2 regions of the Streptomyces sp. NPDC005435 genome follow, and region 2 is predicted to be linked to the other one. Evidence: predicted binding sites of a transcription regulator. Region 2 holds the regulator's gene; the other holds the start of a gene.

Region 1 (7,169 bases), on a different contig from region 2:
AGCTCCAGCACCTGGCGCACGTCGGTCACCGCGTGGACGTCGAGCTTGTCCAGCACCTCGGCCGGGACGTCGTCCAGGTCGGCCTCGTTGCGCTTGGGGATGATCACGGTGCTCACCCCGGCGCGGTGGGCGGCGAGCAGCTTCTGCTTCACACCGCCGATCGGCAGGACGCGCCCGGTCAGCGACACCTCGCCGGTCATCGCGACATCCGTGCGGACCAGCCGGCCGGAGAGCAGCGACGCGAGCGCGGTCGTCATGGTGATGCCCGCGCTCGGCCCGTCCTTCGGCACCGCGCCCGCCGGGAAGTGGATGTGCACGCCCCGGTCCTTCAGGTCGGCCACCGGCAGCTCCAGCTCCGCGCCGTGACCGCGCAGGAAGCTCAGCGCGATCTGCGCCGACTCCTTCATCACGTCCCCGAGCTGACCGGTGAGGGTGAGCCCCGCCGCGCCCGTCTCGGGGTCCGCGAGGGACGCCTCGACATAGAGGACGTCGCCGCCCGCGCCGGTGACCGCGAGTCCGGTGGCGACACCGGGTACGGCGGTACGGCGCTCGGCCGGGTCCTGGGCGGACTCGGGCACGTGGTGCGGACGCCCGACCAGGCCGCGCAGGTCCTCGTCGCGGACCGTGAACGGCAGCTCCCGCTCGCCCAGTTCGTGCTGGGCCGCGACCTTGCGCAGCAGCCGCGCGATGGTCCGCTCCAGGGTGCGCACGCCCGCCTCGCGGGTGTACTCCCCGGCGAGCCTGCGCAGCGCGCCCTCGTCGATCACGACCTCCTCGCCGGTCAGACCGGCGCGCTCCAGCTGGCGCGGGAGCAGGTGGTCGCGGGCGATGACGACCTTCTCGTCCTCGGTGTAGCCGTCGAGCCGGACGATCTCCATCCGGTCGGCCAGCGCCTCCGGGATCGCCTCCAGGACGTTGGCGGTGGCGAGGAACACCACGTCGGACAGGTCGAGTTCGACCTCCAGGTAGTGGTCCCGGAAGGTGTGGTTCTGCGCGGGGTCGAGGACTTCGAGGAGGGCGGCGGCCGGGTCGCCCCGGAAGTCCGAGCCCACCTTGTCGATCTCGTCCAGGAGCACGACCGGGTTCATCGACCCGGCCTCCTTGATCGCACGGACGACACGGCCGGGCAGCGCGCCGACGTAGGTGCGCCGGTGGCCCCGGATCTCCGCCTCGTCCCGGACACCGCCGAGCGCGACCCGGACGAACTTCCGCCCCATCGCGTGCGCGACGGACTCGCCCAGGCTGGTCTTGCCGACGCCGGGCGGCCCGACCAGCGCGAGCACGGCACCGCCGCGCCGCCCGCCGATCACACCGAGACCGCGCTCACCGCGCCGCTTGCGCACCGCGAGGTACTCGGTGATGCGCTCCTTCACGTCCTCCAGACCGGCGTGCTCGGCGTCCAGGATCTCCTTGGCGCCCTGGATGTCGTACGCGTCCTCGGTCCGCTCGTTCCACGGCATCTCCAGGACGGTGTCCAGCCAGGTGCGGATCCAGGAGCCCTCGGGCGACTGGTCGGAGGCGCGCTCCAGCTTGTCGACCTCCTTGAGGGCGGCCTCGCGGACCTTCTCCGGCAGGTCGGCGGCCTCCACACGGGCGCGGTAGTCGTCGGACTCCTCGGCCGTGTCGTCGCCGTCGCCGTTCAGCTGGCGCAGCTCCTTGCGGACCGCCTCCAGCTGGCGCCGGAGCAGGAACTCGCGCTGCTGCTTGTCGACGCCCTCCTGGACGTCCTTGGCGATGGTCTCGGCCACCTCCTGCTCGGCGAGGTGGTCGCGGAGCTGCTGGGTGGCGAGCTTCAGCCGGGCCACCGGGTCGGTGGTCTCCAGGAGCTGGATCTTCTGTTCGGCGGTGAGGAAGGGTGAGTAACCGGAGTTGTCGGCGAGCGCGGAGACGCCGTCGATGGCCTGGACCCGGTCCACGACCTGCCAGGCACCGCGCTTCTTCAGCCAGGTGCTGGCCAGCGCCTTGTACTCCTTCACCAGCTCGGTCACCTGACCGGGCAGCGGGTCGGGCAGGGTCTCCTCGACCCGGACACCCTCGACCCACAGCGCGGCACCCGGACCGGTCGTACCGGCGCCGATGCGCACGCGGTCGCGGCCCCGGATCAGCGCACCGGGGTCGCCGTCGGCCAGCCGGCCGACCTGTTCGACGGTGCCGAGGACGCCGGTCCTGGCATACGTGCCGTCGATGCGCGGCACCAGCAGCACCTTGGGCTTGCCCGACTCCGAGCGGGCGGCGGCCTGCGCGGCCTGCGCGGCTTCAACGGCCGCCCGCACCTCGGCGTCACTCAGGTCCAGCGGTACGACCATCCCCGGCAGCACGACTTCACCGTCGAGCGGCAGCACGGGCAGGACGAGCGTGAACGCCGTGGACTCATCAGCCATGATCTCCCCTTTGACAGTCAACTTGAGCAACACTGACTCAATGCTCGTGAGCCCTTGAATGTTCCCCACCGCTTGTTCACTCTGAGCGAACAGGCGGGAGCGGATGCGTCGCCGCAGCCGGAAGCGGGTCGGGAGGGGGACGGGCGAGGGCGGGCCGGGGGCGGGCGAGGGCGGGCCGGGGCGGGTTCCGCAAAACGCGTGGCCCGGTCCCGCCGGGTCCAGCAGGATGACCCGCATGACCACGACGCACGACAGCCCCGTTGTCCTGGACCGGCGCGACGGGCCGTACGGCGAGGTGGTCCTGCGCCGGCACGGCGGCCTGCTCCAGATCATCGCCAACGGATGCTTCCTGATGGACACCTCGGACGGGCGCTCGGAGCGGCTGCTCGTGGACGCCGCGCGGACCGCGCTCGACGGCCGCCCGGCGCCGGACGTGCTGATCGGCGGCCTGGGGGTCGGCTTCTCGCTCGCCCACGCGGCGGCCGATCCGTACTGGGGCCGGATCGTCGTGGTGGAGCGCGAGCCCGCCGTGATCGGCTGGCACCGGTCCGGACCGCTCGGGGACCTGTCGGCGGACGCGCTCGCGGACCCGCGCACCGCCGTGGTCGAGGACGATCTCGTCTCTTACGTCAATGAGACATCGGACACGTTCGACGCACTGTGCCTCGACATCGACAACGGCCCTGGATGGACCGTCACCGAGGACAACGACGGGCTGTACACGAAGGCCGGACTCGCCGCCTGCGCAAGGGTGTTGAGGCCGGGCGGGGTACTGGCGGTGTGGTCGGCCCAGCCCTCTCCGGAATTTGAAGGAACCTTGCGGAATGCCGGGTTCCGGCAGGTGCGTACCGAAGAGGTGCCCGTTGCCCGTGGCGTTCCCGACGTGGTGCATCTCGCCGTCCGCCCTGGATAGCGACGGCCCGGCGTGTCCCCGTAATGTGCTGCCCTGACACCGATCATCAGGCGTCGAACGCAGTCATGGGATCACCCCACGGATTCCGGAAAGCAGCAGGGGCGGGCGATGGAGCAGACACAGACCTCCCAGACCGGTGCGGCGACCACGACCCAGGGCGCCCAGCGCCGGGTGCTGGTCGTCGAGGACGACCCCACGATCGTCGACGCCATCGCGGCCCGGCTGCGCGCGGAGGGATTCCTCGTGCAGACCGCCGGCGACGGCCCGGCAGCCGTCGACACCGCCGAGGCATGGCAGCCCGACCTGCTGATCCTCGACATCATGCTCCCCGGCTTCGACGGCCTGGAGGTCTGCCGCCGCGTGCAGGCCGCCCGCCCGGTGCCGGTGCTGATGCTCACCGCGCGCGACGACGAGACCGACATGCTGGTCGGCCTGGGCGTCGGCGCCGACGACTACATGACCAAGCCGTTCTCCATGCGGGAACTGGCGGCCCGTGTGCACGTGCTGCTGCGCCGCATGGAGCGCGCCGCCATCGCGGCCACCACGCCCCGCTCCGGGATACTGCGCCTCGGCGAGCTGGAGATCGACCACGCCCAGCGCCGGGTGCGGGTCAAGGCCGAGGACGTGCATCTGACGCCCACCGAGTTCGACCTGCTGGTGTGCCTGGCCAACACCCCGCGCGCGGTGCTCTCCCGTGAGCAGCTCCTCGCCGAGGTGTGGGACTGGGCGGACGCCTCCGGCACCCGGACGGTGGACAGCCACATCAAGGCCCTGCGGCGGAAGATCGGCGCCGAACGCATCCGCACGGTGCACGGTGTCGGGTACGCGCTGGAGACGCCGACGCCGTGAGCGGGGGACGGGAAGCCGCACGGAATGGCTCCGGGAGGAATCAGCCCTGGGGCGGCGTACGCCCGTTCTCGATCAAGACCAAGCTGGGCGCCCTGGTCGTCATCTCGGTGCTGATCACCACCGGTCTGTCCATGATCGCGGTGCACACCAAGACCGAGCTGCGCTTCATCACGGTCTTCTCGATGATCGCCACGCTGCTGATCACCCAGTTCGTGGCGCACTCGCTCACCGCCCCGCTGGACGAGATGAACGCGGTGGCCCGCTCCATCTCGCACGGCGACTACACCCGCCGGGTGAGCGAGGGCCGCCGCGACGAACTGGGCGACCTGGCCGTGACGATCAACGTCATGGCCGACGAGCTGGAGGCCCAGGACCGCCAGCGCAAGGAGCTGGTGGCGAACGTCTCGCACGAGCTGCGCACCCCGATCGCGGGCCTGCGCGCGGTGCTGGAGAACATCGTCGACGGCGTCACCGAGGCCGACCCCGAGACCATGCGCACCGCGCTCCAGCAGACCGAGCGCCTGGGCCGGCTCGTGGAGACCCTGCTCGACCTCTCCCGGCTCGACAACGGCGTCGTCCCGCTGAAGCTGCGCCGCTTCGAGGTGTGGCCGTATCTGTCCGGGGTGCTGAAGGAGGCCAACATGGTCGCCTCCGCGCGCGCGGGCATCGCCTCGGGCTCGGGCACCCACACCCGTACCGATGTGCATCTGCACCTGGACGTCTCCCCGCCGGAGCTGACCGCGCACGCGGACCCCGAGCGCATCCACCAGGTCGTCGCCAACCTGATCGACAACGCCGTCAAGCACAGCCCCGCCTACGGCCGGGTGACCGTGCGGGCGCGGCGCGGGGCACAGCCGGAGTCGCTGGAGCTGGAGGTCCAGGACGAGGGTCCGGGCATCCCCAGGTCGGAGTGGCACCGGGTGTTCGAGCGGTTCAACCGGGGCTCGGTGACCCGTCCGCACGGTCCGGGCAGCGACGGGGGCACGGGACTCGGTCTCGCGATCGCCCGCTGGGCGGTGGATCTGCACGGCGGACGGATCGGCGTGGCCGAATCCGAGCGCGGCTGCCGGATCATCGTCACTCTTCCGGGGCTTTCCTCGTAGCCGAGTTGACGTAGAGTTCACTCCGGAAGACCAAGATCACCGAAGATCCGCGCCGCCGGAACCGTGTGATCAGGTCCGGGCCCGCGCCGGTCGACGAACGACGGCGTTTCAAGGGCCTGGTTCCTCGCACCCTCACCCTCGCTCTGACGTGCGGAACCACGCTTGTTTCCCGCCATTTCAGGCCCCGAAACGCGGTTCCCGATGTGACTTACACGACGATGAACGGGCCCGACCTGACCATCGCGCTCCGGGAGGCGTAGCCTTTATTCCCGCTGTCCATCACCTTGTGAAGCGGAAGAGGGCGGTTGCCGCCGTGTCGCCACAGTCCCCCAGTAACTCGAACCTTTCGACCGACGACCAAGCCGGGAAGAACCCCGCCGCGGCGTTCGGCCCGAACGAGTGGCTCGTCGACGAGATCTATCAGCAGTACCTCCAGGACCCGAATTCGGTTGATCGCGCCTGGTGGGACTTCTTCGCCGACTACAAGCCGGGGGCTCCTGCCGCCTCGGCTCCGGTGAGCGCCACGGCCGCGGGGGCCGCGGGGACCACCTCGGCCGCACCGGCCCAGGCCGCGCCCGCCGCGCAGGCCCCGGCCGCCGTGAAGCCCGCCGCTCCGGCCCAGGCCCCGGCTCCGGCCCCGGCGGCGAAGGCCGCCCCGGCCCCCGCCAGGCCCGCGCAGGCCCCGGCCGCCGCTCAGCCGAAGGCCGCCGCGCCGGCCGCCGAAGGCCCCGAGCTGATCACCCTGCGCGGCCCGGCCGCCGCCGTGGTCAAGAACATGAACGCCTCGCTGGAGCTGCCGACGGCCACCTCGGTCCGCGCGGTCCCGGTGAAGCTGCTGTTCGACAACCGCATCGTCATCAACAACCACCTGAAGCGCGCCCGGGGCGGGAAGATCTCCTTCACGCACCTGATCGGCTTCGCCATGGTGCAGGCCATCAAGGCCATGCCGTCCATGAACTGGTCGTTCGGCGAGAAGGACGGGAAGCCCACCCTCGTCAAGCCGCCGCACGTCAACCTCGGTCTCGCCATCGACCTGGTCAAGCCCAACGGCGACCGCCAGCTGGTCGTCGCGGCGATCAAGAAGGCCGAGACGCTGAACTTCTTCGAGTTCTGGCAGGCCTACGAGGACATCGTCCGCCGCGCCCGCGAGGGCAAGCTGACCATGGACGACTTCACCGGCGTCACGGTCTCCCTGACCAACCCCGGCGGCCTCGGCACCGTCCACTCGGTCCCGCGTCTGATGCCCGGCCAGTCGGTCATCATGGGCGTCGGCTCCATGGACTACCCGGCGGAGTTCCAGGGCACCAGCCAGGACACCCTGAACAAGCTCGGCATCTCGAAGGTCATGACGCTCACGTCGACCTACGACCACCGGACGATCCAGGGCGCCGCCTCCGGCGAGTTCCTGCGCCAGGTCGCGAACCTTCTCCTCGGCGAGAACGGCTTCTACGACGACATCTTCGAGGCGCTGCGCATCCCCTACGAGCCGGTCCGCTGGCTCAAGGACATCGACGCCAGCCACGACGACGACGTCACCAAGGCCGCCCGCGTCTTCGAGCTGATCCACTCCTACCGGGTCCGCGGCCACGTCATGGCCGACACCGACCCGCTGGAGTACCAGCAGCGCAAGCACCCCGACCTCGACATCACCGAGCACGGGCTCACCCTGTGGGACCTGGAGCGCGAGTTCGCCGTCGGCGGCTTCGCCGGCAAGTCCCTCATGAAGCTGCGCGACATCCTCGGCGTGCTGCGCGACTCGTACTGCCGCACCATCGGCATCGAGTTCATGCACATCCAGGACCCCAAGCAGCGCAAGTGGATCCAGGACCGCGTCGAGCGCCCGCACTCCAAGCCGGAGCGCGAGGAGCAGCTGCGCATCCTGCGCCGTCTGAACGCCGCCGAGGCGTTCGAGACCTTCCTGCA
Region 2 (7,169 bases):
TGAACAGTTTCGGCCAGTTGAGGGTCGGGTCCCATACGGCGGGATATGTGGAGAAACTGCAGCGGCGTCACCGTGTTCAGGTCACGGTGACGCCGCTGCGGGGGGAAGCGCCTGAGCGATCTTTTACGACGGGGGAATCGCGTCAGGCACTGCGGGGGGTGGCCGAGATGGTTCTCAGGTCGGCGACCTCCGGGGAGGTCAGCCGGTGGTCGCGCTGGTCCAGGTTGACGAAGATCATGCCGTAGCGGACGGCACACCGCACCGGCTGCGGCGCCCCGCGCGGTTTGCGCAGGCACCGGTAGGCGCGGACGTCCTCGTCCTCGTCGCGGGTGACGACGACCGGTTCGCCGAACACCGTCACCATCAACGAGTCACCGCTGTGGGGGAGGGCGGTGACCAGGTCGATGAAGTGCCAGCCGGACCGGTAGGCCGTGGCCATCTCGCGCCGGAAGGAACGGTCGTCGGGCGGAGTCGTCATGTCAGGACCAGGCGCTGTCGCTCAGCTGACGCATCCGGCCGGCGTCGCCCGTACTCGCCGCGTCCGGCGCGGCAACGGTTGCGGCACTGTCCGCCCGTCCGTCACTCTTCCCCGCGGAGAGGCCACTCAGAGTCCCGAAGGCCACAACGGCGGAGAAGACGGCGACAAACACCGAGCGAAGCATTCTCTTACGCATAGTCGGCTTCGTCCTCACTTGAAGGTCCCCTCACTCCCCCGTCGGATAAGACGATGGCTCATTCAGGCACGTCATCGCCACACAATCAGTGCATCATGTTCCTGCATGTTCAGGACCCTGGGGGGTGGAGATTTGACACTAAATCCGGCAGATGCGACACATCCCCATGCGCTCACTGAACTGTGCGAGGAGGGAAGGCGGCTGTACGCCACCGCGCTCCGCACCGGCCGCATCGCGCGCGCGGACGCCGAGAAGGCGCCCTGCCTCATGGAATTCGCCCTGCTCCACCCGGACCTGGACGACCCCGGCCTGCTCCGCCCGGTCGCCCCGTCCGTGGCCCTGGCCCAGCGGCTCAACCCCATCGAGCGGGAGATCTCCGAGCGCAGACGCACCTCGATAGAGCTGGCGGACGCGTTCGAGCCCTTCATGGCGCTCACCGCGCAGGACGCGGCCCCCACCCACTCCATCACCGTCCTGGAGGGCCTGGACCGCATCAACGCGGCCCTCGACCTGGCCACCGAGCAGTGCCGGACCGAGATGCTGACCGTCCAGCCGAGCGCCCGGCACCCCGAACGCCGGCTCATCGAGGCCCTGGAGCGCGACCGCACCCTGATCGAACGTGGTGTGCGCATCCGCACCCTGTATCAGCACACGGCCCGCTACAGCCCCGAACGCCTCGCGTACGTCGACCGATTCGCAGCCGGGAAGGTCGAGTACCGCACGATCGACGAACTGGTGGAGCGGCTCGTCATCTGCGACGAGACGGTCGCCTTCATCCCGATACGCGACGACCGCCAGGTCGCCCTCGAGGTCCGCCACCCCGGCCTGGTCCTCTACCTCATCAAGGTCTTCGAGTTCATGTGGAACCGCGCGGTCCCGCTGACCGCCGGCACGCCCTACGAGACCGCCCCCGACGGCATCACCGAGATCCAGCACTCCATCGCCAAGCTGCTGGTGGAGGGCCATGTCGACGAGGCCATCGCGCGCCGCCTCGGCATGAACGTCCGCACCTGCCGCGCCCACATCGCCAAGCTCGCCCAGGCGCTCGGCAGCGGCAGCCGGGCCCAACTCGGCTTCCTGATCGCCCAGTCGGGCATCCTGAAGCAGGAGGGCCAGGGGGACTGACCCGCCCCGCACCCCCCGTACGGCCGCCGAACGCCCGCGCCCCCGCCTCACACCTCGCGGTCCAGCCCCGCGGCCGCGGCGGTGCGCGGAGGCCCCTCCAGGCCCGCCTGGGCGATCCGCACCCCCAGCTGCGTACGGCTCGTCGCGCCCAGCGTCTCCGAGAGGCGGGCGATGTGCGCGCGGCAGGTGCGCACGCTGATGCCGAGCCGCTCGGCGATCACCGCGTCCTGATGGCCCTCGGCGAGCAGCGCGGCGATCGAGCGCTCGCGGTGGGAGATGCCCTCGATGCCGGTGTCGGGCAGCGGCGCGGTCAGCGGGATCGCGAGCCGCCACAGCCGCTCGAAGACGGTCACCAGATACGCCACGAGCGCCGGGTGCCGCAGCTCCAGCGCCATCGTGCGGTCGGTGTTGGCCGGAATGAAGGCCACCGTGCGGTCGAAGAGGATGAGCCGGTCGATCACCTCGTCCAGGCTGCGCGCCTCGACCGCGTCGCCCATCAGCTCCAGGTAGGTCATGAGCCCCTGCCCGTGCCGGGCGACGTGCGTGTAGAGGTCCCGCATCCTGACGCCCCGGCCGCGCAGCTCCAGCGCCCGGTGCAGCCCCTCGGTCAGCTCGGCCTCGCGCCGGATGCCGCCCGGCTGCACGGTGAGCACCTCCGTGGTGCACGCCTCGGTCGCCGCGTCCATCGCGGCCTGGATGCGGGAGAGTCCGTCCAGGACCCGTATCGCGGTGCCCTCGGCGGGCGCGGTGCCTGCGGCCGGTTCACCGGCGAGCCCGGCGTACCGGTCGAAGGCGGTGACCGCCGAGCCCACCCGGCGCCGGCTCTCGGTGACGTCGTCGTACAGCTCGCGCAGCAGCCGGGACATGACCTCCTGCGGGGAGGTGGGGACCAGCCAGTCCATGTCGTCGGGGTCGGGGTGCAGCAGGGCCAGGTCCAGCAGACAGGGGACCGGTCCGGCCTCCGCGCGCGGCACCCGGCCCCGGCGCAGGGCGAGGGAGTACACGCGGTCCGCCGGCGCGCACAGCCGGTCGGCGCCGTGGGGATGCTCCTCCGTCGCGTGCCCGGCCATCGACCATTCCACCCCCGGTTGCTGCCACTTCCGCAGCGCAACTATGCGCGGCCCCGTGCGGGTCCGCAACACGGCTCTCCGCGTGCCCCGGGCGGCGGAGTACGGGTATGACCCGGAATCGCCCGGGCCCTGGGACACCGGGCCCGCGAAGCCGGCGGGGGCGTCAACCGGCTTGCGCGGCACGGGAGTCGAGGAGCCCGGACGGCCAGCCTCAGTGGAGGCCGGCGGCGGCGCAGGCGGCCTTGTAGGCGGCGGTGCAGATCTCGTCGACCGAGTAGATGCCGTCGGCGACGACGGTGCCCTTGATCTTGCTCTTGGTCAGCGCGCTCACCTGCACGAGCTGCGCCGGGATGTCCTTGTTGGTGGGGCTGTCCACGTGGTCCTGGGTCAGGGCGTCGAACTGGATGTCCTTGCCCTGGACCTTGGAGACGGCCATCTGCGCGGCGGCCTCGGCCTCGTCCGGGTAGGACTTGTAGACGCTCATGTACTGCTCGCCGGTCAGCACGCGCTGCACGGCGTCGAGTTCGGCGTCCTGGCCGGTGATGGGGGGCATCTTGGTGACGCCGGCGGCCTTGAGCGCCTTGATGACACCGCCCGCCATGCCGTCGTTGGCGGCGTAGACGGCGGCGATGTTGGCCTTGCCGACCTTGTTGATGACCTCGGTCATGTGGGCCTGGGCGACCTCCGGGTTCCACTCCTTGGTGTCGGAGGTGTCCGCGATCGTCACCTTGCCGTTCAGCTCGGAGAGCGCGCCCTCCTTGAACTGCTTGGCGTTGGGGTCGGTGAGTGAGCCGTTCACCATGACGATCTTGTCGGAGAGGCTGGCGGTCGGGCCCAGCGCCTCAAGGAGCGTACGGCCCTGCACCTCGCCGACCTGCTCGTTGTCGAAGGAGATGTACGCGTCGATCGGGCCCTCGGCCAGGCGGTCGTAGGCGATGACCGGGATGCCCGCCGCCTTGGCCTTCTTCACCTGCGGGGCGATGGCGTGCGCGTCCACCGCGTCGAGCAGGATGATGTTGACCTTGTCGTCGATCATCCGCTGCATCTGGTCGGCCTGCTTGGCGGCGTTCGCGTCGGCGTTCTGGTACTCGACCTTGCCCTTCCGCTTGGTCAGTTCGGCCACCTTCTTCTGGATGATGGGGTAGTCGAACTTGTCGTAGCGGGTGTTCGCCTTCTCCGGCAGCAGCAGTCCGACGGTGACGTTGTCACCCATCGTCGGGCTGGCGCTCGCGCCGTCCCCCGCCGCGTTCAGCACGCCGCAGCCGGCGAGCGAGAGGGACATCGTGGATACGGCCACGGATATGGCGATACGACGCATGCGAGGGCTCACTTCAGGTGCGTTCAAGAGGAGGGGGCCACGGAGGTGATGCTTCCGCCCCGGGTGTCTGAAAAGACAACTTGGATGCGCTACCCGCCGTCAAGCAATACAACTTAACGAGATGGCAACATCACTCTGCGTCGATCACGTGAAGAGATCGCGAACCCGGATGCCACTCCCTGTAAACCCTGGTCACCGGCTCTTCACCGAATCGGGACCCACGGCCGCACACTCTCCATCAGTTCCGCACGCCTGAACGAACGAAATCGGCCAGATGCAGTGCTATGCCGCTTAACAGCCTCAACTTACCGCCCTCTGTGGTCAGTTGACGCACCGGGTACGCCGAAGGGGCCGGGGGGACGAATCCCACCCGGCCCCTTCGGGCACGGCTGCCGGCCGGCCTCGGTCGGCGGGCCTCAGTCGGTGGACTGCTGGCGCTTGGGCCGCCAGACCACCAACGCGCTGCTCTGCTGCACCTCCTGGTACGGCACCAGGTCGCGCCGGTAGGAGGCGTGGACGGCGGCCTCGCGCTGGCGCATCGCGGCCGCCGCGCCGTCCAGGGCCGACTCCAGCTCCGCGACGCGGGACTGGAGCGCGGCGACCTGGTTCTCCAGTTCGATGATGCGCTTGATGCCGGCCAGGTTGATGCCCTCGTCCTGCGACAACTGCTGCACCTGGCGGAGCAGTTCGATGTCACGGGCCGAGTAGCGCCGGCCGCGGCCCGCCGTGCGGTCCGGGGAGACCAGGCCGAGGCGGTCGTACTGGCGCAGGGTCTGCGGGTGGAGACCGGAGAGCTGCGCCGCCACCGAGATGACGTAGACCGGGGTGTCCTCGGTCAGTTCATAGGGGTTGCGGCGACGCCCGGGTGTGTCCATGGGGGCTCAGTCTCCCTTCGCGGCCTCGAACAGCTCCGCCCGCGGGTCCTCGTCCGCGGTCGCCTCGCGATACGCCTCCAGCGCGTCACGAGCCTTCCCCGAGAGATCCTTGGGGACACTCACCTCGACGGTGATCAGCAGATCGCCGTGGGTGCCGTCCTTGCGCGCCGCGCCCTTGCCCCGCGCCCGCATGGTGCGGCCGTTGGGCGTGCCCGGCGGCAGCTTCAGCGTGACGGCGGGACCGCCCAGCGTCGGCACCCGCACCTCGCCGCCGAGCGCCGCCTCCGCGAACGTCACCGGGACGGTGACCGTGAGGTTGTCGCCCTTGCGGCCGAAGACCTTGTGGTCGCCCACGTGCACGGTGACGTACAGGTCGCCGGCCGGACCGCCGCGCTCGCCGGGAGCGCCCTTGCCGCGCAGCCGGATGCGCTGCCCGTCGGTGACGCCGGCCGGGATGCGGACCTGCATGGTGCGCGAGGAACGGGCGCGCCCGCTGCCGTGGCACTCCAGGCAGGGGTGCTCCGCGATCAGGCCGCGGCCCTTGCAGTCGGGGCACGGGTCGGTGAGCGAGAAGCCGCCGCCGGAGCCCCGCGCGACCTGTCCGGTGCCGACGCAGGTCGGGCACACGCGCGGTGTGCCGTTCTTGTCGCCGGTGCCGGAGCACGCCTTGCAGGGCGCCTGCGAGGTCATCCGCAGCGGGACCGTCGCCCCCTCGATGGCCTCGGTGAAGCTGAGGGTCACCTCGGTGTCGACGTCCTGGCCCCGGCGCGGCTGCGTACGGGTCGTACCCGTCGAGCCGCCCCGGTTGAACAGGCCGCCGAAGACATCGCCGATGCCGCCGCCGAAGCCGCCCTGGCCCGCGCCGCCGCCCTGGGCGCCGCCCCCGAAGAGGTCGCCGAGGTCGAAGTTGAACTGGCCGCCGGCCCCACCCGGACCCGGGCGGAAGCCGCCGCCCCCGAACAGGGCGCGGGCCTCGTCGTACTCCTTGCGCTTCTTGGGGTCGCCGAGGACGTCGTTCGCCTCGGAGATCTCCTTGAAGCGCTCCTCGGCCTTGGCGTTGCCCTTGTTGGCGTCCGGGTGGAACTCGCGGGCGAGCTTCCGGTACGCCTTCTTGATCTCCGCCTCGGTGGCGTCCTTGGGGACGCCGAGGACCTTGTAGAAGTCCTTCTCGATGAAGTCCTTGGTGCTCATCCCCGACGTCCCTCCTTCCTGTCCTTCGTGATTACGTCAGCCCTCCTCCGGGCCACCGTTCTCCTTGTCGTCCGCCGCGCTCTCCTCGGCGTCCTCCGCCTTGACGGTCTGCGCGCCGGGCTGCGGTTCGGCCACGGCCACCCGCGCGGGGCGGATGGTGCGCTCGCCGATGCGATACCCGGGCTGGAGGATCGCCACGCAGGTCGTCTCGGTGACGTCCGGCGCGTAGGAGTGCATCAGGGCCTCGTGCACGGTCGGGTCGAAGGGCTCGCCCTCCTTGCCGAACTGCATCAGGCCCATCTTGGCCGCCACGGTCTCCAGCGACTCGGCCACCGACTTGAAGCCGCCGACCAGTTCGCCGTGTTCCCGCGCGCGGCCGATGTCGTCCAGCACGGGCAGGAGCTCGGTCAGGAGGCTCGCGACCGCGATCTCCTTGACCGCGACCCGGTCGCGCTCGACACGGCGGCGGTAGTTCTGGAACTCGGCCTGGAGGCGCTGGAGATCGGCCGTGCGCTCACCGAGCGCCGTGCGCGTCTGGTCCAGCTGGGCCACGAGGGCCGCGTCCGCACTAGCGTCCCCGGCCGGGGCCGCCCCCTCGGAGGAGGCGGCCTTCGGCTCGGCGTCGTCGGGGGTGGCGCCGGAGGGGACGTCGGGCTTCTCCTCGAAGCCCGGGGTCTCCTCCGTCACGCGGCACCGTCCTTGCGCTCGTCGTCGACGATCTCGGCGTCCACGACGTCGTCGTCGGCCTTGGCGTCACCGGCACCGGCGGAGGCACCGCCGGCGGCCTGGGCGCCCTGGGCGTCGGCGTACATGGCCTGGCCGAGCTTCTGCGAGACGGCGGCGACCTTCTCGGTGGCCGTACGGATCTCGGCGCTGTCCTCGCCCTTGAGCTTCTCCTTCAGCTCGGCGATGGCAC

Evidence for each region. Region 2 encodes HspR, which represses chaperone genes until heat shock. Its sites were predicted from a motif close to TTGAGNNNNNNNNNCTCAA; they were not measured.
Region 1: the regulator HspR is predicted to act here: its motif matches at 2,404-2,422, upstream of lon (endopeptidase La).

Annotation. Positions count from the first base shown of each region.
Region 1 is NZ_JBEXEQ010000002.1:245,812-252,980, reverse strand. Features, by position in the region: gene lon (endopeptidase La) at 1-2,381, opposite strand, end outside; gene AB0898_RS04185 (spermidine synthase) at 2,617-3,294, shown strand; gene AB0898_RS04180 (response regulator transcription factor) at 3,403-4,143, shown strand; gene AB0898_RS04175 (ATP-binding protein) at 4,140-5,246, shown strand; gene AB0898_RS04170 (multifunctional oxoglutarate decarboxylase/oxoglutarate dehydrogenase thiamine pyrophosphate-binding subunit/dihydrolipoyllysine-residue succinyltransferase subunit) at 5,560-7,169, shown strand, end outside.
Region 2 is NZ_JBEXEQ010000001.1:251,232-258,400, forward strand. Features, by position in the region: gene AB0898_RS01200 (hypothetical protein) at 143-478, opposite strand; gene AB0898_RS01205 (helix-turn-helix transcriptional regulator) at 780-1,799, shown strand; gene AB0898_RS01210 (LuxR C-terminal-related transcriptional regulator) at 1,847-2,869, opposite strand; gene AB0898_RS01215 (substrate-binding domain-containing protein) at 3,081-4,187, opposite strand; gene AB0898_RS01220 (heat shock protein transcriptional repressor HspR) at 4,604-5,062, opposite strand; gene dnaJ (molecular chaperone DnaJ) at 5,069-6,253, opposite strand; gene grpE (nucleotide exchange factor GrpE) at 6,290-6,940, opposite strand; gene dnaK (molecular chaperone DnaK) at 6,937-7,169, opposite strand, start outside.